Regions from separate parts of the Prescottella sp. R16 genome, predicted to be linked through region 3. Evidence: riboswitches for the same ligand, from Rfam matches in the RefSeq annotation. Region 3 holds a riboswitch; each other region holds the start of a gene.
The links. A riboswitch is a leader RNA that binds a small molecule or an ion and turns the genes downstream of it on or off. The one in region 3 is predicted to bind cobalamin.
Positions count from the first base shown of each region.

Region 1: another riboswitch for cobalamin. It lies ahead of Q5696_RS03835 (ABC transporter substrate-binding protein); the one in region 3 lies ahead of Q5696_RS16970 (ABC transporter substrate-binding protein).
Region 2: another riboswitch for cobalamin. It lies ahead of metE (5-methyltetrahydropteroyltriglutamate--homocysteine S-methyltransferase); the one in region 3 lies ahead of Q5696_RS16970 (ABC transporter substrate-binding protein).

Region 1 is NZ_CP130943.1:820,387-830,108, reverse strand. Features, by position in the region: gene Q5696_RS03860 (ABC transporter ATP-binding protein) at 1-1,027, opposite strand, end outside; gene Q5696_RS03855 (isochorismate synthase) at 1,092-2,237, shown strand; gene Q5696_RS03850 (SDR family oxidoreductase) at 2,234-2,998, shown strand; gene Q5696_RS03845 (S9 family peptidase) at 3,025-5,148, opposite strand; gene Q5696_RS03840 (phosphoribosylaminoimidazolesuccinocarboxamide synthase) at 5,150-6,034, opposite strand; cobalamin riboswitch at 6,175-6,365, shown strand; gene Q5696_RS03835 (ABC transporter substrate-binding protein) at 6,397-7,377, shown strand; gene Q5696_RS03830 (FecCD family ABC transporter permease) at 7,374-8,441, shown strand; gene Q5696_RS03825 (ABC transporter ATP-binding protein) at 8,438-9,250, shown strand; gene Q5696_RS03820 ((2Fe-2S) ferredoxin domain-containing protein) at 9,247-9,722, shown strand, end outside.
Region 2 is NZ_CP130943.1:955,413-965,134, reverse strand. Features, by position in the region: gene Q5696_RS04450 (SLC13 family permease) at 1-1,095, opposite strand, end outside; gene Q5696_RS04445 (IclR family transcriptional regulator) at 1,236-1,979, shown strand; cobalamin riboswitch at 2,088-2,257, shown strand; gene metE (5-methyltetrahydropteroyltriglutamate--homocysteine S-methyltransferase) at 2,416-4,677, shown strand; gene Q5696_RS04435 (MFS transporter) at 4,748-6,187, opposite strand; gene Q5696_RS04430 (putative transporter small subunit) at 6,368-6,499, opposite strand; gene Q5696_RS04425 (sodium:solute symporter family protein) at 6,512-8,179, opposite strand; gene Q5696_RS04420 (short-chain fatty acyl-CoA regulator family protein) at 8,625-9,722, opposite strand, start outside.
Region 3 is NZ_CP130943.1:3,635,533-3,645,254, forward strand. Features, by position in the region: gene Q5696_RS16955 (DUF7676 family protein) at 1-329, opposite strand, end outside; gene Q5696_RS16960 (ATP-binding cassette domain-containing protein) at 326-2,116, opposite strand; gene Q5696_RS16965 (iron chelate uptake ABC transporter family permease subunit) at 2,113-3,240, opposite strand; gene Q5696_RS16970 (ABC transporter substrate-binding protein) at 3,237-4,436, opposite strand; cobalamin riboswitch at 4,677-4,871, opposite strand; gene Q5696_RS16975 (hypothetical protein) at 4,923-5,504, opposite strand; gene Q5696_RS16980 (MerR family transcriptional regulator) at 5,501-6,313, opposite strand; gene Q5696_RS16985 (hypothetical protein) at 6,559-6,978, opposite strand; gene Q5696_RS16990 (DHA2 family efflux MFS transporter permease subunit) at 7,199-8,719, opposite strand; gene Q5696_RS16995 (MarR family winged helix-turn-helix transcriptional regulator) at 8,716-9,135, opposite strand; gene Q5696_RS17000 (NADPH:quinone oxidoreductase family protein) at 9,340-9,722, opposite strand, start outside.

The DNA.
Region 1 (9,722 bases), 1.7 Mb from region 3:
CCGTCAGGACGCGTTCGGCCGACGCCAGTGCCTGCGCCCAGATGGCGCCGAAGTTCGCGGCGAACGCCTGCAGCGGGCCCATCACGAACTGGGTCACCGCGACCACCGTGATGAGCTGCCCGACGGTCATCGCCCCGCCGAAGGCCAGGACGCCGGCAGCGACGGCGACACCGGCGATGAACAGCCCGGACACCACTTCCATCGAGCCCAGGTAGCCGGCGCGGGCGACACTCGCCCGTAGTGTGCCCTGCAGTGCGCGTTCGCTGGCGGCCAGGTAGCGACGACCGGCCTCGGGTTCGGCGCCGAGGCCCTTGACGATCCGGAATCCGCCCACGAGATCGGCGGCGGTGCCCGCGGCCTCGCCGGCGACCTGCTGTTCCTGCATGCTGCGTCGACGCAGCGGCGACCCCGCCCGGTCCATGAGCCACAGCATGAGCGGCGCGGCCACCAGGATCGCCAGACCGAGCGGCCAGCAGACGACCAGCAGGATCACCGCCGAGAACACGACGGCCGCGAACTCCCCCAACGGGTACACGACGATCGCGACGGCGGACGCGAGCTGGCGGGCGTCGGACGTCGCGATACTCAGCAGCATGCCGGGCTGCCGAGGTGGACCGCCCATCCCGCGGGCCTCGAGGATGCGGTCGGTGATCTTCGTCCGCACCTGGTGCTGGATCGCCTGCATCCCGAGAAAGCCGATGCGGGAACCGAATCGGAACGTCAGCGACACCAGCGCGTAGTCGACGGCGAGGACGGCCACCCACAGCACCAGCCGGCCACCGTCCTGGGGGCTGATCGCCCGGTCGATCGCGATGCCCATGATCACGGGGACGAGCGCGGCGCACAGTTGGTGCACGATCAGCAGCAGCCCGGCGGGCACGGTGTACTTCTTCGCCGCGAACATCGTCCGCAGCGTCAGCTCCCGGGGGGTGGTCGATTCGGTGACCTCGACGGTTCCCGTCCGCAGTGGTGTCGCGGGCGCTTCGAAGAAGACCGGTAGTCGCCGGTACGCGAATCTCGTTGACACAAGCCACCCCTCGTCGTGATAGTAACGTTAGCCTAACCTACATACGAGCGAAATGAGGTACGTGATGGGTACTCCCCTGCCCACCGTCGCCGGCACGGCCGCGACGGACGACGACGGCACCCGGGATCGCTTCGTCCTGTCCCGTCCGCACGGGACCGTGGCCACCACCGGTGCCCGCGCCCGGTTCGACGACGTCGACGCCGCCGCAGCCGCACTCCGGACGAGCCGAACCGACCTCGTCGTCGGCGCCCTGCCCTTCGCCCGGCACGCCCCCTGCGCACTGATCGCGCCCGCAGCCGTCGAGCGGACCACCGGCACCTGGCAGCCGCCGCACGGCCTGCCACCCCTACCCCGGTTCACGGTCGACGGGATACGCGACGGCGAACACCTCGACCGGGTACGCACCGCACTCGACGTGCTCCGCGACGACACGTCCGTACTCGACAAGGTCGTGCTGGCACGGACGTTGACGCTGACCGCCGACGCTCCCGCGGCGCCGGCGGCGATCCTGGCGGCGCTCGTGACCGGAACCCCCACCGGCAACGGCTATCTCGTCGATCTGAGTGCGGCCGGTGACTCCCACACCGGACGGACCCTCGTCGGCTCGTCTCCTGAGGTGCTCGTCCGCAAGGAAGGGAGCACGGTCAGCTGTCATCCGCTCGCCGGGTCCGCGCCGCGCGACCCACGAACCGACCGTGACCGCGAGATCGGCCGGGCCCTCACCGCATCCGTGAAGGACCGCCGCGAGCACGCGTTCGTCGTCGAATCCGTGCGCGCGTCGCTGGCCCCGTTCTGCCGGACCCTCGACATCCCCGACACCCCCACCCTCACCCACACCCCACAGCTGTGGCATCTGGGCACCCCGATCCGCGGCGAACTCCGGGACCCGGGAACCACCGCACTCGATCTGGCACTCGCACTGCATCCGACACCGGCGGTGTGCGGCACCCCCACCGACCTCGCCTACGCCACGATCGACGAACTGGAAGGCGACCGCGGCTTCTACGCGGGCGCGGTCGGCTGGTGCACCGCCGACGGCGACGGCGAATGGATGGTCACGATCCGGTGCGCCGAGATCTCCGGCGACCGGCGCCGGGTCACGGCGTACGCAGGTGGTGGGATCGTCGCCGAATCCGATCCCCGAACCGAACTCGGCGAGACCGTGACGAAGTTCGGAACCGTCCTGAGCGCGTTGGGAGTTCGGCTGTGACACACACCCTCGTAGTCGGCGCGGGACAGGGCATCGGCCGTGCTGTCGCGGTCACGCTGGCGCGGTCCGGGCACACCCTGTCCCTGGCCGACGTCGACGCGGACGGGCTCGCCGAGACGGCCCGGCGGATCGACGGAGCCGTCACGACCCGCACCCTCGACATCCGCGACGCCGACGCCGTGGCCGCGGCCGTCGCCGACATCGAAGCGTCCACCGGGCCGATCACCGCACTGGCCCACGTCGCGGGCGTCTTCGGGACCGGTTCGATCCTGGACTCCGACGACGACCAATGGCGGAACATTTTCGACGTCAACCTCTTCGGACTGCTCAACGTGGTCCGCGCGGTGGGCCGGACGATGCGCGAACGCCGGGCCGGGTCGATCGTGGTCGTCGGCTCCAACGCCGCCGGCGTACCCCGAATGTCCATGGGCGCGTACGGCTCGTCGAAAGCGGCCGCGACGATGCTGACCCGCATCCTCGGACTCGAGCTGGCGCAGTACGGCATCCGCGCGAACATCGTCGCCCCCGGATCCACCGACACCGCGATGCAACGCTCCCTGTGGACCGACCCCACCGACGACGACGGAGCCCTCGGCGCGATCACCGGAGACCCCGCCGCCTACAAGGTCGGTATCCCGCTCGGCCGCATCGCCGACCCCGCCGACATCGCCGACACCGTCGAATTCCTGCTGTCCGAACGGGCCCGGCACATCACGATGCAGAGCGTGTACGTCGACGGCGGCGCCACCCTCCGCGCGTGACCGTCACCCCGCGCCGGTAGTGCCGATCAGCCGGCCGCGCCGGCGGTGTCGATCAGCCACGCGTACTCGAACGCGGCTTCCTTCCACTTCTCGTAGCGTCCGCTGACACCGCCGTGCCCGGCACTCATCTCGGTCTTGAGCAGCAGCGGCGCGTCACCGGTCTTCGTCGCTCTCAGGGCCGCAACCCATTTCGCGGGTTCGACGTACAGGACGCGGGTGTCGTTGATACTGGTGATCGCGAGGATCGCCGGATAGTCCTTGGCCTCGATGTTCTCGTACGGGCTGTAGGACCGCATGTACGCGTACACCTGCGGGTCGTCGAGCGGGTTGCCCCACTCGTCCCACTCGATCACCGTCAACGGCAGGTCGGGGTCGAGGATCGAGGTGAGCGGGTCGACGAACGGCACGTTCGCGAGAATGCCCGCGAACAGCTCCGGCGCCAGGTTCGCGACCGCACCCATGAGCAGACCGCCCGCGCTGCCGCCGTCGGCGACCAGCTGCGCCGGCGTCGTGCGTCCCTCGTCGATCAGGTGGCGGGCGCACGCGACGAAGTCGGTGAAGGTGTTCTTCTTGGTGAGAGTCTTGCCGTTCTCGTACCAGAGCCGGCCCATCTCACCGCCCCCGCGCACGTGCGCGACCACGAACACCATGCCCCGGTCGAGCAGCGACAGCCGCGCCACCGAGAACGCCGGATCCATGCTGGACTCGTACGAGCCGTACCCGTACAGCAGCGTCGGGGCGGGACCGGAACCGATTCCCTTGCGCTGCACCACCGACAGTGGAATGCGGGTGCCGTCGTCGGCGACCGCCCACTCGCGGTGCTGCTCGTAGTCGGCCGGATCGAAGTCTCCGAGAACGGGCTGCGCCTTGCGGAGGATCAGCTCTCCCGTCGCGAGCCGGTAGTCGTACACCCGCGACGGCGTGACGAACGACGTGTAACCGATCCGCAGCGTCGGCTGATCCCATTCGGGGTTGGAGCCGAGGCCGACGGAGAACAGTTCCTCGTCGAACTGCATCTCGGTGAGCTCGCCGTACCCGTCGGCAGTGAGCGGCCAGATCGCCAGCCGGGTCAGTCCGTCGCGCCGGTAGCTGAGCACGAGATGGTCGGCGAACGTGTCGATGTCCTCGAGCCGCACGTCCCGGCGGTGCGGGATCAGGATCTCCAGCGCGGACGGGTCCGCGACGGGAGCCTGCGCCAGGACGAAGTTCTCGGCCTTCTCCCCGTCCGCGGTGACGTCGTTGTGCAGAACGAGGAACCGGTCCTCACCCGCGATCACGGCGTGCTCGGCGGAGTATTCGACGCCCTCACGGCGCGGCAGGATCACCCGGAACTCGCCCTCGGGGTTCGCGGACTCGAGGATCCACCCCTCGGTGGTGATCTTGGAGCCGACCCAGATCATCAGGTACTTCTCGCTGCGCGTCGACCCGACCGACACCCAGTAGCGGTCGTCCGGCTCGTGGAACACCTGCACGTCCGCGGACCGGTCGGTGCCCAGTTCGTGCCGCCACACGGTGTCCGGGCGCCACGCGTCGTCGACCGTGAGATAGAAGACGTGCCGGTTGTCGGCTGCCCACGTCGCGCCGGGCGCGGTGTTCGGGATCTCGTCGGCCAGCAGTTCCCCGGTCGTCAGATCCTTGAACCGCAGCGTGTACCGCTCGTCCCCGACGACGTCGACGGCGTACGCCAGCAGGGCGCCGTCGAGGCTGATGCTGTACGCACCCAGCGCGAAGAACTCGTGTCCCTCGGCCTCACTGTTGCCGTCGAGCAGCACCTGCTCGCCGGCGATCGCGGCGTCCGCGGACAGATCCGGCGGCGTCCAGTCGTCCGGATCCGCGATCGGGCACCGGCAGTGGACGCCGTACTGTTTCCCCTCGACGGTGCGCGAGTAGTACCACCACTCGCCCAGCCGCGTCGGCACCGACATGTCGGTTTCCTGGGTGCGGGATTTGATCTCCTGGAAGATCTTCTCCCGCAACGACTCCAGATGTTCGAGCTGCTGCTCGGTGTACGCGTTCTCCGCCTCCAGATACGCGACGACCTCGGGGTTCTCCTTGTCGCGCAGCCACTCGTAGGGGTCGACGAACGTGTCCCCGTGATGGGTGCGTTCGAGGGGAACTCGTTTGGCGACAGGAGGAGTCGGCGTACTCACGTCAGCCCACCCAGTCCTCGAACGACAGGCCCGAGATGCGTTCGTACGCTTCGATGTAGCGGGCGCGGGTCGCGTCGACGATCTCCTGGGGCAGCGCCGGCGGCGGCGTGTCCGAGCTCCGGTCCCAACCGGATTCGGGGCCGGTGAGCCAGTTCCGGACGAACTGCTTGTCGAAGCTGGGCTGCACCTTGCCGACCTCGTAGCCGTCGGCAGGCCAGTAGCGCGAGGAGTCCGGCGTCAGCACCTCGTCGGCGAGCACCAGGTTGTTGTCGGAGTCGAGACCGAACTCGAACTTGGTGTCGGCGAGGATGATTCCCCGGTCCCGTGCGAAGTTCGCAGCTCGCGTGTAGATGTCGATCGTGTCGTCGCGCAGCTTGACCGCGAGATCCTGGCCGACCTTGTCGACGACGGCCTGGAAGTCGATGTTCTCGTCGTGGTCACCGATCGCGGCCTTGCTGGCCGGGGTGAAGATCGGCTCGGGCAGCTCGCTCGCCTCGACCAGCCCCTCGGGCAGGGCGACGCCGCACACCGCACCGGTGTTGCGGTAGTCGACCAGTCCGGACCCGGTCAGGTAGCCACGCGCCACACACTCGACGGGCACCATGTTCAGCCGGCGCACCACCAGCGCGCGTCCGAGCACCTCCTCGGGAATGCGCTCGTCGAGCGGATCCCCGGCCAGGTGGTTGACGCCGCCGAGCTTCTCGAAGAAGAACACGCTCATCGCGGTGAGGACACGGCCCTTGTCCGGGATGGGGGTGCTCAGGATGTGGTCGTAGGCCGAGATCCGGTCACTCGCGACCAGCAGGAGATGCTCGTCGTCGATCACGAAAAGATCGCGGACCTTGCCGCCGGCCAGGTGGGTGTAGGACTCGAGTGAAGGACGCACGACGATCACCCTATCGGTCCGCCGGACCGCCGACCCATCCCCTCGATCCCCGTCCCCCCGCGTTTTGCGCACCTGTCGCGCCGAAAATCCCGGGAAAGTCGCGCCAAGTGCGCGAAATGCGGAAGAAACGGCGTCGACTATCCTGGGCCCGTTGCCACGGTGAACGGGAAGTCCGGTGCAAAAACCGGCGCGGTACTCGCCACTGTGAGCAGATACGTCGACTCGACGTGCGGCCCTCGAGCCACTGGAGAAATCCGGGAAGACTCGCCGGGCCGGGAGACGACGCTCGTATCTGCCGAGCCAGGAGACCGGCCGTGGCACATACCTGCACGTTTTCCACGAGTCATGGAAGGCGGGTCGCTGTGCGCACCCTTGTCTCTCGCCGAGCCCTGTCCACGGTGGCGGTCGTCACCGCTGCCCTCACCCTCACCGCGTGCGGCGGGTCGCCGGATTCCGGCGACAGCACCGCCGCGATCTCCCTGCAGAACTGCGGCCGCACCGTCACCCTCGACGGGCCCGCGCAGCGCGCGGTCACCCTCAACCAGGGGGCGACCGAGTCGGCGCTGGCCATGGGCGCGCAGGAGCAGATGGTCGGTACCGCGTACCTCGACGACACGATCGCCCCGCAGTGGCAGGACGCGTACGCGCAGGTGCCGGTCCTGAACGAGTCCGGCTACCCGAGCCGTGAAGCCGTCCTCGAGACGAAGCCGGATCTGGTGCTGGCGTCGTACGCGACCGCGTTCGACGAGAAGGCCGCCGGCTCGCAGGACTCGCTCGCCGACCTGGGCATCGCGTCGTACGTGTCGCCGTTCGCGTGCGCCGACAAGTCCCAGCGCGCCCCCGTGAGCTGGGAGTCGGTTCAGAACGAGATCGCCGACTACGGGCGGATGTTCCACAGCGGCGACGCAGCACGGAAGAACACGGAGCTGCGGTCGATCCTCGAAGAGATCCGGTGGAACAAGGCCGGCAACGGCAAGTCCGTCTTCTGGTACGACAGCAAGACCGACACCCCCTATGTGGGCGGCAACGCCGGCGGACCGCAGTTGATCATCGACGCGGTCGGCGCCACCAACGTGTTCGCGGATCTGAACGGGGCGTGGGGCGCCGGCAGCTGGGAGACCGTGCTGCGGGCGGACCCGGACGTCATCGTCCTCGTCGACGCGTCCTGGGACACCGCCGAGTCGAAGAAACAGTTCCTGAAGAACGATCCGGCGCTGCGTGATCTGGCGGCGGTGCGGGACGACGCATTCGTGGTGATCCCGTTCTCCGAGGGCACCCCCGGACCGCGGCTGATCGACGGCGCCCGGTCGGTCGCCGAGCAGCTGGGCGGCATCCGGAAATGAGTGTGGTGTCCCGGGCACCGGCGCGGGCACGCACGCGGATCCGGGCCGGCTGGGCGGGTTGGTCGGCGCTGCTGGCCGCGCTGCTCACGCTCAGTTGCGCGGCCGGTGTCGTGATCGGGGCGGCGGACCTGTCGTTCGGGGAGGTGGTGTCGTCGATCGCCGGACGCCTCGGTCTCGGCGCGGGCACCGACCTGCTCACCACCCACATCGTCGTCGACCTGCGGCTGCCGCGGGTGCTGGCCGCCGCGCTCGCCGGGGCGGGGTTGGCCCTGTGCGGCGCGGTGCTGCAGTCCCTGACCGGCAATCCGCTCGCCGACCCGTATCTGCTGGGCATGTCGGGGGCGGCGTCGCTCGGCGCGGTCCTCGCGCTCGCCGGCGGGGTCGGGGCCGTCGGGGTGCTGGGTGCGAGCACCGTGTCGGTGTCCGCGTTCGTGGCCGCGGTCCTCGGGCTGCTGCTCGTGTTCGTGATCGCGACCAACCGGTCGGGCGCGCTCGTGCCGGGCCGGTTGATCCTCGGCGGTATCGCGGTCGGCCAGTTCACGGCAGCACTCACGTCGGCGATCGTCATGCTCGGTGACCGGGACCTCGCGCAGCGGGTACTGCAGTGGACGCTCGGCTCGGTGGCCGGGGTCCGCTGGTCGAGCCTCGGCCCGATGCTCGCGGTGGTCGCACTGACGGCCGGGGTCGTGCTCGCGCACGCGCGGGTACTCGACTCGTTCGCATTCGGTGACCGGGCCGCCGCGAGCCTCGGCACGCACGTCGAACGCTCCCGCTGGGTGCTGTACGGGGTGGCGTCGCTGTGCACCGCGACGCTCGTCGCGCAGGCCGGGGTGATCGGTTTCGTCGGTCTCGTCGTCCCGCACGCCGCCCGGATACTCGTCGGCCCGTTGCACGCCCGCCTGCTGCCCGTGGTCGCTCTCACCGGTGCGGTGCTGCTGGTGTGGGCCGACATCGCGGCCCGCACCGTGCTCCCGGGGCGCGAACTGCCGATCAGTGTGGTCACCGCGGTCGTCGGCGTCCCGGTGTTCGTACTGCTGCTGCGCCGACGGGGAGCGCGCGCATGAGCCACCACTCCCCCGAGGTCCGCGTCGAGCACATCACGTGGTCGGCGGACGGCACCACGATCCTCGACGACGTCACGTGCTGCGCCCCGTCCCGCAAGGTGACCGGTCTGATCGGACCCAACGGCTCCGGCAAGACGTCACTGCTGTCGACGATCGCCCGTCTGACCCGCCCCGATTCCGGGCGCATCCTGCTCGGCGACGATCCGGTGACGACGATCCACCGCCGCGAGTTCGCCCGCACCGTCGCACTGCTCGAACAGCATTCGGCGACCGCGCTCGAGCTGACCGTCGAACAGATCGTCGAACTCGGAGTGATTCCGCATCGCGGCGGCTGGGCCCGCGCCGCATCGTCCGTCCCGGACGGCGTCGTCGACGACGCCCTCGCGACGGCCGGTATCGAACGGCTACGGAACCGGCTGTGGCAGAGCCTGTCCGGTGGCGAGAAGCAGAAGACGCAGCTGGCGCGGGCGTTCGCGCAGCGGCCGTGTGTGCTGCTACTCGACGAACCCACCAACCATCTGGACGTGTCGGCGTCGTTGGAGCTGCTCGACCTGGTGCGCGACCGCGGACTGACCACGGTCGCGGCGATGCACGATCTGAACCTGGCGGCGATGTACTGCGATCACCTGGTGGTGCTGCAGAACGGCCGGGTGGTCGCGGAGGGCCCCACCGACACCGTTCTCACCGAGCGACTGCTGGCCGACGTGTACGGCTTGGACGCGATCGTGCAGCCGCATCCGAACACCGGCCGTCCGATGGTGGTGCTGTGCGGCACGCGCGGCGCCGAACTCGAAAGTTCCAGATCATGAACGATATTCACCGCTGGGTGATCGTCACCGCACCGACGGACCGCGGCGACGATCCGGGCGACCAGGTGATCGGCGCCCTCGACGTACTACGGAACCGGCATCCCGGCACCGTGTTCCGCACCGCGGTGCTCGGCGGGCCCGGTCCGACGGTCACCGCGGTGCTCGACGAGGCCGCCGACGCCGACGCGTCCGAGGTGGTCGTCGTCAGCGCGCAGACCGTGCTCGACCGCAAGATGGACGCCTGGTTCCGCCGGGTGATCGGGCACTGGCTGCGCGAACGCGCCGGCACCACCGTCCCCGACGTGCGGATCGCCGGACCGCTCACCGACGCCGAGTCCTACCCCGATCTGCTGGACGCCGCGATCGGTGGTCCGACGACACCGGCGCGGACCACCACCGCACCGCTCACGTCCCCGGCCTGGGACGAGGTTCCCGGCTTCGCCCGGCACGTGCTGGTGTGCCGCGGACCGCG
Region 2 (9,722 bases), 1.9 Mb from region 3:
CGCCGCGAGCATCCCGGTCGTGGACGCGAACGCGGACACCAGTGCCGCGACGAAGCACAGGAACAGGGCCGCGAGGAGCGGGGAGCCGATGTCGGTGGCGAGTTCACCGAGCATGTCGATGGCCCCGATGTGGTCGAGGACGCCGACGAAGGTGATGATGCCGCCGACGAGGAGCACCGTCTGCCAGTCGATACGACCGACCGCCTTGCGTCCGGCGTCCGGGTCGAGCAGCGTCAGCACAGCGCCGAACGCGAATCCGAGCACACCGATCTCGGGATCGGCGCCGACGAGCGACAGCACCACCACGGTGCCGACGAGCCCGATCATGCACAGCACCGTCATGATCTGCACCGGTGTGAAGGACGGGGACGCTGCCCGCTCGCCGGAATGGTCGCTGCCGCCGGGGCTCGGCGGTTCGTCGGCCGATCCGCCGTCCACGAGACCGCCGCCGACCGTGGCCAGACTGCGCGCCCGCGCCCGCTGCTCCGTATCGGCACGGAGCACTCGACGTCGACCGAAGAGCACGTACGCGCACGCGAACAGCACGATGTTGATTCCGAGGGCCACCGCGAAGAGCACCAGCGGACTCAGTGCAATCCCGGCCTCCTGGGCCGTCCCGTAGGCGACGATGCCGAACAGGCTGGTCGGCGCGAACGCGCCGGCGCTCAGGCCCGTGCCCATCGCCAGGGCCATCAGCATCGGATCGATGCCCCGCTTGTCGGCGACCACCATGCCCACCGGGAACAGCACCAGCGCCCCCAACGGCGCTCCCATCGACGCGAGACCCGCGCTCAGGACAAAGAACACCGTGGGGAGCACGGCCGTCCGATCGCCGACCTTCGCGAGGGACGATTCCACGATCCGGTCGATCGTCCCGTTGACGTGCGCGATCCCGAAGAAGTAGGTCACGCCCACCAGCAGCACGAGGATGCCGACTGGGAACCCGCCGACGACCTCGTCGAGCGGCATGCCCGCCAGCCCGATCCCGACGAGGCTCGCCGCGGCGAACATCAGCACGCCGATGTTGATCTTCCGCAGCGTCCCTACCACGAAGACGCCGACGAAGATCGCCAGCGCCACCCATTGAATTGCCATCCGTTCGCCTCCGACACGTCGTTCGGTTCTGGGGTCAACTTTTCCAATCGGTCCACTGTGTGGCACACTGGTCTACCTACTGAACCAGTTCGGAGTAAGCTAGCTCACACCGGCGTGCCGGTCAACGGAGAGGAAGAACCATGTCCACCACCAGCGTGGTCTCGGCGTTCCGCGTGCTCGAGGAGGTCGCCCGGATGCAACCGGTGGGCCTGTCGGAGCTGGCTCGCGCCGTCGAACTACCCAAGAGCACGGTCCAGCGTTGCCTGCTCACGCTGCACGACATCGGCTGGCTCCGCCCGACGAACACACAGCCCACCCGCTGGAAGCTGACCTATCGGGCGTTCTCGGTCGGGACCCAGGCCGCCGACCAGGACACGTTCCGCGACACGGCACTCCCGTTCCTGAGCGACCTGCAGTTGGCCACCACCGAGACGATCCACCTGACGGTGCCCGACGGCGACGAACTGATCCTCATCGAGCGCCTCGACACCCCGCACCAGTTGCGTGCATTCCTTCCACTGGGCACCCGGATCCCGCTCCACGCCTCGGCAACCGGGCTGGCGTTCCTGGCGGCGAGCAGTGACGAGTTCGTCGAAAGCTACGGGGCCACGGCGCTGCTGGCCCGCACCCCGAACACGATCACCGACCCGGACGTTCTGCATTCGACCGTCGAAAAGATTCGGCGCCAAGGCTATTCGGTGAACGAACAGGGACTGAGCACCGGGATCACTGCGCTCGGCGCCGCCATCCTCGGCCCCCGAGGCGAACCGATCGGTTCGGTGTCGGTGTCCGGCCCCAGCAGCCGCATGACGCCGGACAAGTTCGAGTTCTTCGGCCGTGCGGTGTGCGAGGCCGCGCAGCAGGTGCACGCGGCACTGATCTGAGGCGACCGCGCTTCCCTCGGCCCGGGCGGCCTATGCTGGACGGTGCAGCTGGTTCGCCGGCGCGGTCGTGAGGAGCCCCGAAGACCGTCGTCGGCGTCGAAGCGTCCCCGGTCGTGAGGCCGTCGGACGTGAGAGGGAACCCGGTGGAAGTCCGGGACTGTCCCGCAGCGGTGAGTGGGAACGACCGCCGTCATCACGCACTGGACCGTCAGGTCCGGGAAGCGACGGCCAGTAGGTTCGGGGTGTACCCGAGCGCCCGCGAGTCCGAAGACCTGCCGACTGTGCCGGGCACGCCGTGCCCGGCGGTCCACCGCCTCGAGGAAAAGGCGAGTAGATCGGCTCGGACTTCGTGCTGCCCGCTGGCAGGCACCTCAGGGGCTCGTTCTTCTCGTCTACCGGCGGTGACCGTCCACGCTGTGAGCAATTGGAGAACATCGTGACCATCGCTTTCACCGCAACGGTCCTGGGATCGCCCCGCATCGGACCGCATCGCGAACTGAAGAAGGCCGTCGAGTCCTACTGGGCCGGGAAGCTCGACGCCGCCGCACTCTCCTCGGTCGGTGCGGATCTGCGCCGGCAGACGTGGACCGAACTGGCCGACGCCGGTATCGATTCCGTTCCGGTCAACACGTTTTCGTACTACGACCAGATGCTCGACACCGCCGTCCTGCTCGGTGCACTGCCGGAGCGGGTCGCGGGGATCGAGAACGATCTGGACCGCTACTTCGCGGCCGCCCGCGGCACCGACACCGTGCCGCCGCTCGAGATGACGAAGTGGTTCGACACCAACTACCACTACCTGGTCCCCGAGATCACCGCGGCGACGACGTTCTCGCTGCACCCGGAGAAGATCCTCGGCGAGATCGCCGAAGCCCGCGCGCTCGGTGTGCCGGCGCGGCCCGTCGTCGTCGGACCGATCACGTTCCTGCTGCTGTCGAAGTTCGAGGACCTCGAGCCGCTGGACCGTCTCGACGACGTCGTCGCGCTGTACGCCGACCTGCTGGAACGGCTCGCGGACGCCGGTGCCGAGTGGGTGCAGATCGACGAGCCGGCGCTGGTCGCCGACCGCACCGACGCGGAACTGGCCGCGGTGCGCTCGGTGTACCGACTGCTCTCGGCGCTCGATCGACGGCCGGCGATCCTGGTGGCGTCGTACTTCGGCGACCTCGGGGACGCGTTGCCGGCCCTCCTCGACACCGAGGTCGAGGGCATCGCCGTCGACCTCGTCGCCGGATCCCTCGCTACCGTCGCCGCAGCCGAGGGCATCGACCGCAAGCACGTCGTCGCCGGTGTCGTCGACGGCCGCAACGTGTGGCGCACCGACCTGGACCGTGCCCTCGACACTCTCGACGCCCTGCGGGAACGGGCCGGTTCGGTGGCGGTGTCCACGTCGTGCTCGCTGCTGCACGTGCCCTACACCCTCGACGGTGAGGACGGTCTCGATCGTGCGCTGCGGTCGTGGCTGGCGTTCGGCACCGAGAAGATCCGGGAGGTCTCGGCCCTCGCGACCGCGCTGCGGTCGGGCCGTGACGCGATCGCCGACGAGCTGACCGAGTCGCGTGCGGCCGTGGCCACCCGCTCCGCCGACCCGCGCCTGCACGACGACGCGATCCGCGGCCGCCTCGCCGCGCTGACCGCGTCGGACCGCACCCGGGCCGCGGCCGCCGCGCGGCGCACCGTGCAGGCGGCCGCACTGCCGTTGCCGCCGCTGCCGACCACGACGATCGGCTCGTACCCGCAGACCACCGAGATCCGGGTGGCCCGCGCGGCCCTGCGCACCGGCGCCGTCGACCGGGCCGAATACGAGCGTCGTATGCGGGAGGAGATCGCCGATGTGATTGCGCTGCAGGAGGATCTGGGGCTGGATGTGCTGGTGCACGGCGAGCCCGAGCGCAACGACATGGTGCAGTACTTCGCCGAACAGCTCGACGGTTTCGCGGCGACCGCGAACGGCTGGGTGCAGTCGTACGGCAGCCGCTGTGTCCGCCCTCCGATTCTGTTCGGTGACGTGCGGCGCCCGCAGGCGATGACCGTCGACTGGATCGCGTACGCGCAGTCGCTGACCACCAAGCCGGTCAAGGGCATGCTCACCGGCCCCGTCACGATCCTGGCGTGGTCGTTCGTGCGGGACGACCAGCCGCTCGCCGACACCGCCGACCAGGTGGCGCTCGCGATCCGCGACGAGACCGTGGACCTCGAGAAGTCCGGTGCGGCGGTGATCCAGGTGGACGAGCCCGCGCTGCGCGAACTGTTGCCGCTGCGGGCCGCCGAGCAGCCGGCCTACCTGGACTGGTCGGTCGGCGCGTTCCGTCTCGCGACGGCGGGTGTCGCCGACGCCACCGCGATCCACACCCACCTGTGTTACTCCGAGTTCGGTGAGGTCATCGGGGCGATCGCGGGGCTCGACGCGGACGTCACGTCGATCGAGGCGGCCCGCTCGCACATGGAGGTGCTCGACGACCTGCGCGCCGTCGGCTTCGACCTGGGTGTCGGCCCGGGCGTGTACGACATCCACTCGCCGCGGGTGCCGTCGGTCGACGAGATCGCCGGGTCGCTGCGGGTGGCGCTGAAAGCTGTTCCCGCGGAAAGGCTGTGGGTCAACCCGGACTGCGGGCTGAAGACGCGGGGCCGGGCCGAGGTCGAGGCGTCGCTGCGGCACCTGGTTGCGGCGGCACGATCGGTGCGCGGCGAGCTCTGACCGAACATGCCGCGGACCTCTGGCCCGTAACAGACCACCGGTCCGCGGCACACCGCCGGTACGACAGGAACTACCCCGACATCGAGGCGGGTTCTCCTGCCGCCGTTTCCTTCTCGGGATTCCTGAGGAACGCCGCGGCAGCGGCGGCACCGATCACGGCGACGATCGCGGCGCCCAGGAACGCCGCCGAAAAACCGTCGGTCAGGGCTACCGGCTCACCGATCCGGCCGGCACCGTAGGCGGCTGCGATCGCGGTCATCACGGCCAGGCCTACCGCCGAGCCGACCTGGTAGCTCGTGTTGACGATGCCGGACGCCAGGCCGCCCTCCTCGGGTCGCGCGGAGGAGATCGCGGTCCCGAGGGTCGGAATGAACGCCAAGGACATGCCCAGTGCTACCACGAGCGATGCCGGCAGGACGTCGGTGACGAACGAGCCGTCCGGCCGGATGAGGGACAACCAGCCCATACCGGCGGCGAGGAGCAGGAATCCGGTGACCGTGACGGCCTTGATACCGAACCGACCCAGCGCTCGAGGCGCAACCACGATCATGACGATCATGACGAGGCCCGTCATGGGCACCAGTGCCGCCCCACTGGGGAACGCCGTGTAGCCCAGGACCTGCTGCAGGTACAGGTTGAGGAAGAACCACATGGGGATCCATGCCCCTCCCAGCAGCAGCTGTGCGAGGTTCGCGGCGCCGAGGTTCGGCGTCCGGAAGATGTCGAGCCGCACCAGCGGTTCGCGCCGGACCGCCTGCGATACGACGAAGGCCACCAGAAGTGCGGCCGCACCGGCGAGGACGAGCCAGGTTTGCAGGGCACCCCAGCCCACTTCGGGCGCCTCGACGATCCCGTAGACGAGCGCGGCCAGGCCGCCGGTGACGGTGACGGCGCCGAGCAGGTCTGTCCGACTCCGTGCGGCGGGACTGCCGGCCGGCATGAGTGCGGGGGTGACCGCCAGGATGACGAGCGCGATGGGGATGTTGATGTAGAACACCCAGGGCCAGTCGGCGTACTCCGTGATCAGACCCCCGAAGAACACCCCGGCCGTACCTCCGGCGGGGGCGGCCGCACCGTACAGCGCGAACGCCTTGGTGAGTTCGCGCGGGTTGCCGCCGAACAGCATCATCAGCAATGTCAGCGCCGACGGTGCAATCAGCGCGGCGCCGGCGCCCTGGACGGCGCGTCCGGCGAGTTCGACACCGACGGTGGACGCCATTCCCGCAGCGGCCGAGCCCGCGATCAGCACGATCCAGCCGGCCGTGAAGATCCGGCGGGCCCCGAACAGGTCCGACAGCTTGCCACCCAGCAGCAGGAGCCCGCCGAATGCAACGACATAGGCGTTGAACACCCACGACAGGTTCTCCTGGGAGAAGCCCAGGTCGTCACCCATCTGTGGCAGGGCCACCCCGATGATCGACGTGTCCATGATGACTATGAACTGTGCGGCCGCGATGACCGCGAGACCCAGCCACCGTCGTGATGTGGGCGGGGAATCGAAACCGGACATGCTCTCCTCCAATCGTTCTCGGATCGACCGAGCGTCGACCACTCTACGATTGTTACCCTAGGGGGGTAGGGTATGTCCATGGCTGTGGCGAGACCGGAGAAAATACAGCGGTGTCCCGGAAACGAGTTCGGCCGCCCCGCGCAGCATGTGCGCGGGGCGGCCGAACCGGATCAGGTCGGGTCAGACCAGGTCTTCGCCGGTACGCCGGGCCTCCGCCCATTCCCGGAAGAACGCGCGGGTGAGGGTGAACAGCACTCCGGCCACCAGGACCGGCCAGATCAATACGTAGAAAGTCAATGCGGCAGTGGACATATCGTGCTCCTGTCAGTGTTGCAGGTCGAGTTCACGGGGGTCGTCGCGGTCGGCGTCGTCGGAGTCGTCGAAGTCGCCGACCCGGTCCTTGATCGTGTCGAAGTCGAAGTCGTCACGGTTCCCGACGGACATCGCCCAGCACACGACCGTGCTCACCGAGTAGGCGACGAGCGACGCCGTCAGGGTGGCGTAGTCGTGGATCGACCCGAGCGCGAACGGAGCACAGACGACCGCCGCGACCACGCCCACGATCTTGGCCACCTTCAGACCGAAGAACCCGAACGCCATGAGACCGGCGATCACTCCGACACCGACGATCGCGACGACGTCGACGAGCCATCCGACAGCACCGTCGACCGAGAACCAGCCGAACCGCACCGGAATGAACACGGCCAGTGCCACCAGCACCGACGTCGTGAACGCACGGTTGGTGACCTTGCCCCAGTAGAAGCTCGCGATCACCGGGAACACGAGCGCACCCCACAGGGCGCCGACGAACACGAGCAGGTCGAGGATGTTGAGTCGCATGCTCGCGAACGCGATCGCCAGGGCCGTGGCAACGACCATCGTGATGCGGCCGACCAGCAGCATGCGGCGCGGATCCACCTTGCCGCGGCCGGCGATGTTCTGCCCGTAGACGTCGGTCATCACGATCGACGCGAGCGCCGCCAGATCCGAATCCGCAGTCGACGACAGCGATCCGATGATCATCACGAAGAACAACACGATCAGGATCGCAGGCAGATAGGTCGCGGCCATCTGCGGAACGATGTTGTTGACGTCGCCGTCCACTGGATCGATTCCGAGATAGAGCGCGAGCACCCCGAACATGCCGACACCGATGACGGTGGCACCGTATCCGACGGTGGCGGTGACGAACGTCGGCTTGATGAGATCCTCACGAACCGCGAACAGACGCTGCGCGATGGTCTGGTTACCGATCGCGTACGCCAGCACTGCCGCGATATAGGGGGCTCCCTGGTTCAGGAACGCCTCGCTGGAGAAGAAGTTGCCCTGCTCCGCAGTGAGATTCGCGGAACCGGTCTCGAACGAGGCCGGGAACCCGGCGGCGAAGAACACGACGGGGATCAGTACGACGACCGCACCGAGCATCGCAACGACCTGCATGAAGTCGGTCAGCACCGACGCCCGGAACCCGGACCACAGCGTGTATGCGAGCACTCCGAGTGCCACGAACAGCACACCCTGGACGAATGTGAACGGCGACAGCATCGAGATGAGGACACCACCGGCGATGAAGTTCGACATCAGGCTGATGACGCTGCCCACGACGTTCGAGCCGGCCAGCATGAGCTGGCTCGAACGGCCGTGCCGGGCGTACATGACCTCGGCGAGCGTGTGCGCCTTGGGGGCGACCTTCCGGATCCGCTTACCGAACGGGTAGATGAACAGAATCATCAGCGCACCCCAGAGCCCGTAGTGGATGGGCCCCGAGATGCCGTACGTGTAGCCGGAGGTCGCGGACGCGTACAGCGACGACGCCCAGATCCACGTGGCCGTCATGCTCGCGGCCGCGATACCGAATCCGACCCTGTTGCCCGCCGTCATGTAGCTGTCGGCGTTTTCCTGTTTCTTGCCGATCCGCATCGAGACGAACAGCGTGCCGCCGTAGAACACCAGCAGCAACAGCACGATCGTCGGCGCACCGAGCTTGACCATTTCGTCCAAAGATGTACCACTCCTTCGCATCAGGTCCGTCACGCGGGCAGCACACAGTCGGCACGCACGTGAGCGCACCCGGCGACTGCCGCGGTCCGGGCCCGGCAGGCAGTCGTCGCCCCTTGCCGGGACGGATGCGCGCGGAGCTCGGCACACGGATATCCGATTGTTCGTTATGGACGTCGATTCAGGACGTTCCCGCCGACGCGCACGGGGCACTGCACCGAAGGCTGCCACGTGATGACGTGTACGGCCCCAGCACATCCCGAGTCGAATCGCCGATGCGAAGGCACGCACCGGACCCGGCGCCGATCGACCTGTGTGTGGATCATTCAGCACGCCAGGACGATTCGCGCGGTCGGCGTCTTGCACCGTAGCACGACGCCCGATTCGACCGGTCCGAGTCGGGGCCGCGCCCACCCTCCCGGAGGCACGAAATGCCAGGTCAGACCGCAGGCGGGTACGGCAACCGGCTACTGGAATCCACGTCGACCCGTACAGGGCGGCCGATCTGCGGGAAGGCCCGCTGCGCGCAGTCCGTGCGCTCGCAGATCTTGCAGCCGGCACCGATCGGAACCGGCGACATCTGCTCGTCGAGCCGCAGCCCCCGCGAGTAGACGAGACGTCCGGCATGCGTGATGTCGCAGCCGAGGCCCACCGCGAAACTGCGCGCGGGCGTACCGTACGGTCTGGCACCGTCGTCGGTGGTACGGGCGATCCACAGATAGGTGCGGCCGTCGGGCATCTGCGCCACCTGGGTCAGGATGCGTCCCGGCGTGCCGAAGGCGTCGTGCACCACCCACAGCGGGCAGCTGCCGCCGACCCTCGAGAAGTGGAACGCAGTGGCGGACTGACGCTTCGAGATGTTCCCTGCCCTGTCGGTGCGGACGAAGAAGAACGGGACACCGCGACGGGTCGGCCGCTGCAGCGTCGACAGTCGATGACACACCGTCTCGAAACCCACCTCGAACTGCGAGGCGAGCATCTCGATGTCGTAGTGCAGGAGTTCTGCGGCATCGAGAAACTCGTTGTACGGCAACAACAACGCCCCGGCGAAGTAGTTCGCCAGACCGATCTTGGCAAGTTCCCGGGCGTTCGCGCCCAACCCCACCGCGGCATCCACCAGATCGTCGATCGCCGCGGACCGGGTGAGGAACGCCAACTGTGTGGCGATCTGGAATGCCCGCTGTCCCGGCGACAGCTGCCGCGACAGCGTCAGGATCCGGTCGGCCGCGTCGTACACCCGTTTCGGACCGGGACGGTCCGGCGGATCCGTGCGCAGCCGGACACCGATGCCGTGCTCGGACTCGAGCAGCGCCGTCAGCTGCGTGTCGAGCGAGCCGATGCGCAGACCGTTCTCGACGAACAGTCGTTCGGCGGCGTCGTCGAGCTCCGCGATGTGGTTGTGCCGGTCGTAGAAGAAGTCTCGTACCTCCTCGAACGGCATCGGTCGCACGGAATCGACCTCCGGCGCCTCGAGGTGGGCGCTGTACTGCTCGAGCTGCTCCGTCGCCGCCAGCAGCCGACGGTGTACAGCGACGAG
Region 3 (9,722 bases):
ATCCGGTACATCTCCGCGCGCGAACAGCGCCGGATCCGGCCCAGCTCTGGTCCGCTCGCGGTGTGCTCGCCGATGCACAGGTGGAAGTGCCAACGTCCGAAATCGACGGTGACGTACCCGTCGAACATCGTGATGCGCTCGGGCGCGTTGGGCGCGGCCACCTCCCATGCGGCGCCCTCGGCGAAGTTGCCGAACCAGATGTCGTCCCAATGCTCCTCGAAAAGGATGTGGACGAGCTTCAGCAGCGAGTCCTCGTCGACCGGGAACGGCCAACGCTGTTCGCGGCCGCCACTCTCGGTGGTCACGTCGACGGGTCCGGTGACGGTCATGCGGTTTCCTCCTCGTTACCGGTCGGACGGGTGAGCGCGCAGTCACCGCAGTAGCCCGACCCGGGGGTGCGATAGAACAGACAGCAGCTCCGCCGGCGGTAGCCGTCGCCCTCCTGGACGACGGTGTCCACGAGACGCGGATCACGCAGGATCGTCTCGGCGAAACCCTGTGCACGCAGCGCAGTCTCGGGATCGGAGCCGTCGCCGATCACCCGTGCCGCGCCCAGAAGGGCCGCTGCGGCATTGCCCCACAACAGTCGGGCCGACATCGGCTCGACGTCGCGGACGGCGTCGATCATCGGTGCGAGGTGACGGTCCATCACCATGACCCGGGCCAGGTCGACCAGCTCCGCGTGGTCGGCGCAGGACCAACCGCGGGGATCTCGGAGGTTGAGGCCGATCGTGCCGTCGTCGCACATCCACTCGAGATCGTCGGGATCGAGATCGGGGAGCCGTCCGGTCAACACCACCCCGCCCAGCGCCGACTTCCACAGCCGCGCGGCGTAGCCGAAGAACAGCGTGGAGGCGGCCACCCGCCACTCGGTGGGGCCGATCCGCCGACGGACGGCGTCGACGGTCTCCGCGAGGGCACCGGGGTCGTCGTACAGATCACGTGCGGGCCGCCACCGACCGGGTCCGGGAGTGCCGGACGTCGTCGCGAGATACGGACTGACCGCAGCAATTTCGGCCAGTGTCGCCGCGACGTCGTCCGGCCGCGTGACACGCAACGTCGAGCCGGGCAGCCCGCGAAGCACCTCGGGGACACCGTCGACGCCGGGGAGCCGCAGTGTGCGTCCCGCATGCCGAAGCGCGACACCGGTGTTCGTGACGTCCACCGACAGTTCCGCGTCCGCCCCGCCGGCCTCTGCAACACCGAAGCCCTCGCGTCCGAGCAGCCGGCACGCCGCAGACACCGCCGGATCGGATCCGAAGACTCGCACCTGTCGTTTGTCGCCGACCGCCGCGTCCAGCACGAAGACGCCCGTTGCGGCATCGAATCGCAATGCCTGCGAATCGAATACGGCACCGATTCGTCCGTCGAGCGCGAGCTGTTCGGGGGTTCCGGTATCGAGACGGCCGGTGCGGTCGAGCAGCCACACGTGGTCGGCGACGCGCAACGCCAGTTCGAGGTCGTGCGTCGACATCACGACAGCCAGGTCGTGCTCGCGGGCCGCGCGCCGCAGCAACTCGACCAACGCGACCCGCGACGGCACGTCGAGGAACGCCGTCGGTTCGTCCAGGACCAGCAGTGTCGGTTCCTGCGCGAGAGCGCGGGCGGTGAGGACGCGCTGGCGTTCGCCGTCGGACATCTCGGATACCGGCCGGTCCGCGAGATGGGTGGCGCCGACCGCGTCGAGAGCCCACGTGACGACGGCGTGATCGCGCGGACCCATACGGCCACCGAGGCCCAGATGCGGAGTACGGCCGAGCCCGGCGAGTTCGCGCCCGGACAACATTCCCGGATCGACGCGTTCGGTGAGCACCACCGCGATCGCGCGAGCCACCTCGTCGGCCGCCATGTCGCGAATGTCCCTGCCGTCCAGCGTGGTCGTGCCGTCGAGTGCCGGCTGCAGACCGCAGATCGTCCGTAGCAGCGTCGACTTGCCGCTGCCGTTGGGACCGAGGAGCACCGTCAACTCGCCACGTCGGGCGGTCGCCGACAACCGGGTGGCCACGGGCCGGGCGACGGCCGGACGCAGCGCGCGACGCACCGGGTACCCGGTGGTGACTCCGTCGAGGCGGAGCGCGACATCCGAGTGTCCCGGGTTCACTGCATCGGTACTCACAGGGCGGCTCCATCGACTCCACGGCGGGCCCGGATCAGCACGGTGATCACGATCGGCGCTCCGATCATGGCGGTCACCGCGTTGAGGGGCAGGACCCGGTCACTGTTCGGTACCTGACTCACGATGCCGCATGCGAGGGCCACAGCGGACCCCATCAGCATCACCGTCGGCACGAGAGCGCGGTGATCGGATGTGCCGACGGCCAGCCGGGCCAGGTGTGGGACGGCCAGACCGAGGAAGCCGATCGGTCCGCAGAACGCCGTCGTCGCACCGGCGAGCAGCGACGCCGCGAGCAGGGTGAGCAAGCGGGTCCGGCGGACGTCGATGCCCATCGTTCGGGCGTATCCCTCGCCGAGCAGCAGTGCGTTCAAGGGGCGCACGGTGGCCAGCGCGACCACGACCGCGGCCAGCACGATCGGCGCCATGAGCGCCAGATCGGCCCAGGTCGTCGACGCGAAACTGCCGAGACCCCACAGCAGGAACAGTTGGGCGCGAACCGGATCCGCGTACACCAGCAGCACGCTCACGATCGCGGTGGTCGCGGAGCCGACCATGACCCCGACCAGCAGCAGCGTCACCGACGACCGCACCCAGCGCGACAACGCCAACACCAGCAGCAGGACGATCGCCGCGCCGCTCGCGGCCGCGAGCACGACACCGGCGCGGCCCATGCCGGCGAGCCCGGCGGTGAACGAAGCCGATCCCGCGGTCCCGGCGGTGATCACGACCAGAGCGACACCCAGGCTCGCACCCGAACTCGCGCCCAGGACATAGGGATCCGCGAGTGCATTGCGGAACAGCGTCTGCATCTGCAGGCCCGCAACACCCAATGCTGCGCCGACCAGGACCGCGGTGATCGCGCGGGGCAGGCGCAGTTCGTGCACGACGACCTGCCAGCGCGGATCGGACGGTGCGGCGCCGAGGACGACGCGGATCGTGTCGGCGAGCGGGACGCGGACCGGGCCGAGGACCAGGGCGAGCAGGAACAGCGTCACGGTCGCGGCCGTGAGGCCGACCGTGACGAGGACCGCCCGGCGGGAGAATGCTCGGGGAGCCGGCGTGGCGTCCCGCCCATCCGCGATCCCGGTGTCGGGGGCCGGCGGGCGGGTCAGGACGACCGTCATGCTCGCGGAACCTCTCGGTAGAACGCGAACTCGTGGTTCGGTGCGAGCTCCGGATGCACGATCGCGACCAGGTCACCGAGGATCAGGTCGGGGCGCAGCACACCCAGCTGGTAGAAGTTGTTGCCGCCGGTCGGACCCATGTCCTCGGTGCCGGACCACACCCGGCCGTCCTGGACGGCGGTCAGCTGTCCGTAGCGCTGGTCCTCGGCGACCGCGTCGCCGGTGGTGGCCCAGTCGCTCATGACGATCCACAGCGGCGCGGTGCCGTTCTCGGTGTAGACGGTCTCGAAGTTCAGCTGGAGGCTGCCGGTCGCGGGGTCGCCCGCCCACGGGTAGGTGGCGCCGGCGTCGTGCATCAGCCGGCCGATGTAGCTGCCACCGGCCGGCATGTACCACGTGCCCTGGTACATGGTGCCGTTCAGGACGGGCCTCTTCTCGGCCCCGGCGGCGACCTCGGCCACCTTCGCGTAGTCGCTGCGGATCCGGTCGTACAGCGTGGCCGCCTGCGCCTCGGTGCCCGTCAGCGCGGCCATCATCTTGACCCACTCGGCGCGGCCGAGGGCAGTGCTCTCGAGGTATTCGGCGTTCGCGACCACCGGGATGCCCGCGGCGCGCAGCTTCGCATAGGACGGGTCGTCGGTGCCCTGTGTCATCAGGACGTCGGGATTCTCCGCGACGACCTTCTCGACGTTCACGGCCTTACCGGACGCGTACTCGGTGATCTTGCCGTCCGCGATGCGGGCCCGGATGTCGTCGCCGTTGACGTTGGCCGCGTTCGCGACACCGGTCAGGACGTCGAGCCGACCGAGTTCGGTGATCAGCGGCAGGTGCGTCGTCGACGCCGAGTACAGGCTCCGGATCGGTGTCGTGATCTTCGGTGCCGAGGCCAGGTCACCGGACAGTTCCGGGTCCGGCGCACCGCACTTGACCAGTACATACGACTCCGGGGAGGCGCCCGGGAACGGCTGCTCGATGGTCAGCACCTGATAGCTGTCGTGGTAGTCGACGGTGAAGTTCTTCGCGTCGAACAGGATCGACTTGTCCGGGAAGTAGTCGATGCTCGCATCGAAGTCGGTGATGCACCCCCGCGCGTCGAGCGCGGAGTCGACGTCGGTAGGGCTCGACGAGCAGGCGGTGGCGGTCAGTCCGACCGCCACGAAGGCGGTCAGGGCAGCGGTCGTGGACCGTTTGAGCATGGGTTCTCCACAGTGAGCGGGCGAATGGCTTTCGGCTCGAATCGGATCCGAAAAGACACCGATCGAGGCCAGCCTGATACGACGGCGTCGACACGCCGAACGAGCGGTGAGGCGTCAGGCGTGGATGTGGAGAGAGTTGTCCCGGAGGAACTCACGGAGTCGCTGTCCGGCGAACTGTGGAGACGATGTGGAGCGCAGCATGGTGGACCTGCCACCTCTCTCGGGGAAATCCGCCCCGAATAGGAGATCGCGACGACGGGAGTCTCCTGGCTCTCGGATCATCGCTTCCCCCCGGCCTTCCGGCGTGTGGGCCGTGGCAGTGTGGAAGGTCGCTCCCCGAATACAGTGGCGGGACCGCGCCGGCATCGCACCGGCTTCCTCTTTCGTCATCACCTGACCGGTGCATTCTTACATGCCGTCTCCGACAACCGAAAACGGCCCCGCCACCCGATTGCCATCGGTCCCGCGACGCCCGAGAACCGGAGGTCACCGGGCGACGGCCGACGCCTCCCCCGCGCCGCGCAGCCGCCCGACCAGTCGCACCGGATCGTCGACGAACACGCTGACACCGGTCACCGACACAGCCTTCCGTCGACTCGGCAGCAGCGCCGGCAGGCGCACCGGCACGGGCGTCTTCAGCACCACGTCCACTGTGGTGCCGTCGGAGTTGGGGAGGAACAGACGCCGATCCACGACGGTCGGCGCTGTTTCCGTGAATCGTGAACTACAGGAGGACGATTCGATATCGTCCAGGTCGATCGAGGCGACGACCGATCCGAAGTGCCGCAGCACGAGACGACGACCCGCCGTGTAGTGCGGGTGAGTGCGATGCACCGCCAGGAAACCGAACAGCGTCAGCAGCGACCACACGGAGCCGACAGCGAGCACGATCTGCAACCACAGCCACGGCACGACGAGGTGCAGGACGACGGTCTCGATACCCGTCGCGATCGCGAAGGCGACCGGAACGGCAAGTGTCCCGCGTTCCGCGGTGAAGACGTCGACATCACCGCCCGGAATCGACTTCCGACCACGTACCCACATCCACAGGGCTCGTGACGTTCTCACGTTTCCTCCATGCGGGACAGCACGACTCGTGAGGCCCGGAGCACCACTTCACGTTGCGCAGGGTCGGGGACGACATCCTCGAGCGTGAGCGGCCAGTCCCCCGACTCGTCGCCCGGATCCGGCCCCGACAGCGCGATCCGGTTGCGGTCGAAGCTGTCGACCAGCCGGTCGACCAGAGCGTCGATCTCGTTCTCGACGGATTCCGGGCGTCGACCTTCGAGTGCCGACCAGGCGACGAGAAGCTCGAGATACTCGGATCGTTGCCCGGGATCGGCCACGACCGCGGTGAAACCGTCGAGCAACGACGGCGGTGCGGCACCGGTGACGGCAAGCATCTCGAGCAGGTCACGCTCACGTTCCAGTTCCGCTCTCACCGAACGTGTCTCGGCCCCGTCGATCGCATCCCGGAACGCGGCGGCGAGCACGGTGGGCAGCGCCGAGATCGGATGCCCGGCCTCGGCGTCCGACAGCATCGCGGTGAGCAGCGCGCTGCGCCGCGCGAGCGTCGCCTGCTCGCGGCGGATCCCGTCGATCAGTGCCCGCAGGTCGGCCACCACGTCCCGAGCGTCCGCCTCGGCCGGATCACCGTTCAGGACGGCAGCGATCGAACCGAGCGGAACACCGCTGTCGGCGAGCCACCGGATCCGCATCAGCCGGACGACGTCGTCGACCGTGTACTCGCGGTACCCGTTGGGCAACCGCTCCGGCTCCGCGAGCAGACCCAGGCGGTGATAGTGCCGCACCGCTCTCGGCGTCGTCCCCGCTGCCTCTGCCATCCGACCTATCCGCATGATCCGAGTGTCGACCATGACGCTGCGTCAAGGTCAAGAATCCCGAGAGGCACCGGTCCGGTCGGTGAACGATACGAGAGTGGTTGCGATGACGTCGACGTCGCGGACGTAAGCCGACAGCATCCTTCCACCGGCCGAGACCGGTTCCGGGACGGTGGTCGCCGTGGCCACGGTGCCCAGCGGGGTCGACGGGATCAACTACCGGGTATTCGTCAGCACACCCGGCGCCGGCGTCTGAACGGTCCCCTGACCGGGGCCGTCGTCTACGGCACGTGGACGGTCACGACGCCCGGTGTGTACGGGGCGGTGGCGGAAGTGGCGGCGATGACGACCTGTCCGGTTCCGGTCGGCAGGGTGGCTTCCGGATATCCGTCGATTCCGGCCGACATCCGTGCAGTACCGGAGGTGCCGGTGGACAGGTTCAGCCAGTGCATGTCGCCCGGGAGCAGGCATGCCCTCATGCCGTCCTTCGGGCCGGTGATCGTCACCGTGCCGGGCTGGTCGCCGACGACGGCCCAGCAGCGGATCGAGGGGACGTCGAGGCTGCCGTTCGGGTTTCCGAACGGCGCCGGGTCGATCTGGAACGGAACGGTGACTGCGGCGGAGGCGACGGTCGTCGTCGTCAGAACCGCACCGGCCACGATCGCGGCGCAGGCGACCGATCGGCGAACGGCATCGATCACGGCGACCTCCACGAACCGTCGGGGCCGGGTTCGGTCACTCCAACTGCTGTTGGCGCCACCCGACTCCACGAGAACCCTGCCACCTGTCTCCGAGGATCGCACCCTCACGAATCAGGGCACCCTCGCCCTCGATGTCCGGACCTGCTTCCCGCTCCCCCGACACACCCGTGCCCCCGAGCGATCGGATCACTCGGGGGGCACGGGCAGGGCGTCGAACCGGTCAGTGCATGGCGACCGGAACGTCCTTGGTGGCCGGGATGGTGAGCTTGCGCGGCAGGAAGAACGCCGGGATCAGCGTGCAGAGCAGCAGGATGAACGCGATGGTGAAGGTGTTACCGAACGCGTCGGCCGCGGCGCTGAGGATCTGCTCGGGCATGCCGGGCGGTTCCTGCGCGACGACGGCGTCGATGTGCTGCATCGCCACCTTCTCGTTGGTGAGATTGCGGTCGAGGAGCTGGTTCGTCAGGATCACCGACATGGTGGCGGTGCCGATGGAACCGGCGGTCTGCTGGACGATGTTCATCAGGGTCGAGCCGCGGGCGATCATCTCGTTCTTGAGGGTGACCATCGCGGCCGTCATCAGCGGCATCATGGTGCAGCCCATGCCGAGGCCCTGTACGAACAGGGCGCCGAGCAGCAGCCAGTACGGCGAGTCCGCGGACAGCTGGGTGAATGCGAACATGCCGAGCGCGATCAGCGGCAGACCCGTGAGCACGATCTTGCCGGGGCCGATCTTGTCGACGAGCCGGCCGGCGATCGGCATGGTGACCATCGCACCGATACCCTGCGGCGCGAGCAGCAGACCGGCGGCGAGCGTCGACTCACCACGGACCTGGATGAAGTAGCTCGGGAACAACAGTCCGGCACCCATGAACGCGACGATGAACGTCGACGTCGTGAGCACGGCGACGGTCAGCTGCCGGTTCTTGAACAGGTGCAGGTCGATCAGCGGATGATCCTTGCGCAGGGCGTGGAACACGAAGCCCACGATCAGCACCAGGCCGACGCCTGCGGACACCAGAACCCGCGCCGACGCGACGGTGCCGGTCTCGGGAATCGACGACACACCGAACAGGAACAGCGCCAGACCCGGCGACAGCAGCACCATGCCGACGACGTCGAACGCCTGCGACGGGCTCGCCTCGTCCTTGGGCAGCAACTTGAACGCCGCCACCAGGGCGATGATGCCGACGGGCAGGTTGATGAGGAAGATCCAGTGCCAGCTCGCGAAGTCGATGAGCCAGCCGCCGAGGATCGGGCCACAAATCGGGCCGAGCAGCATCGGGATACCGAGGACGGCCATGACGCGGCCGACCCGCTCGGGGCCCGCGGCACGGGTCATGATCGTCATACCGAGCGGCATGAGCATGCCGCCACCGAGGCCCTGCAACACTCGGAACGCGATGAGCGACGTGATGTCCCACGCGAACGCACACGCCACCGAACCGGCGACGAACAGGATCAGTGCACCGATGTAGAGACGTTTGGTGCCGAACCGGTCGGCCGCCCAGCCCGTGACCGGGATGACGGTGGCCAGGGCCAGCGTGTACGCGGTCATCGTCCAGGCGACGACCGCATAGCTGGTTTCGAAGGTCTCGATGAACGTGGGCACCGCAACGCTGACCACGGTGACGTCGAGAATGGACATGATGGCGCCGAGCACCACCACGGAAGCGATCTTGAGGACCGCCCCGTCGATTTTGTCGGACGCGGGCGGTCCGGCGGTCGAATTGGTCGTCATCCGCAGAATTCCTGACTTCGGGCCCGCAGGGCGTTGCCCGCGAGTATCGGTTGAAGTGCCTCGAGCAGTCGCACACGATCCGGCTGGTCGAGCCGGCCCGCAAACGCGCGGAGCTCGTCACGCTTGTCCTCGAGATGACGGGAGACCAGGGCACGCCCCGATTCCGTCAGCGAGACCCGTTTGATCCGGCGATCGTCGGGGTCCTCGCGGCGCAGCACCAGCTCCTGGGACACCAGCTGGTCGACGTTGCGACCCGCGGCGGCCACCGAGATCCGCAGACAATCGGCGACCTCGTTGATCGCGATCGGCTCGCCGTGCTGCGCCAGCACGAACAGGGCACGAACCTGCGAGAACGTCAGGTCCATCGCGACGAGGGTGTCCATCGATTCGGACTCCCCCATGCCCAGGAGACGCATGATGAACTCCTCGAGAACCGTGTAGACGTCGTCCGGAGTCACCTCTGCTGCCACGCACGAGATGCTAACGCTGTCGCAACTATTGCGACAACGCAATAAACCCCCGGGCCGCTCCCCACAGCGACCCGTTCACGACACCACGCGCCCACGACCTGCGGCAACAGGTTTTCCGCAGTGACCTGCACCAAGTGATGAGGAACACACTCACTCCTGGGTGAGGACGGCCTTCCCGATCACCCGACCGGCCTCGAGGTCCGCGAGAGCCTGCGCGGCCTCGGCCAACGGATACCGGGCCTCGACGAGCGGACGCAGCCCCCCGCGCACATGTTCGACGAGCGCGGCATGCGTCTGCCCCAGCGCACCCGGATCGTGCCGCAGGAACTCGCCCCACGCAGCGCCGACGATGCTGATGTTGCGGAACAGGACCCGGTTGAGCTTCACCGACGGGATGCCGCCGCCCGCGAATCCGATCACCACCAGCCGGCCCTCCGGGGCGAGCGCCCGGACGGCGTCGTCGAACGCGTCCCCACCGACCGGGTCGACGACGACGTCCGCGCCGCGACCACCGGTCAGTTCGTGGACCCGCC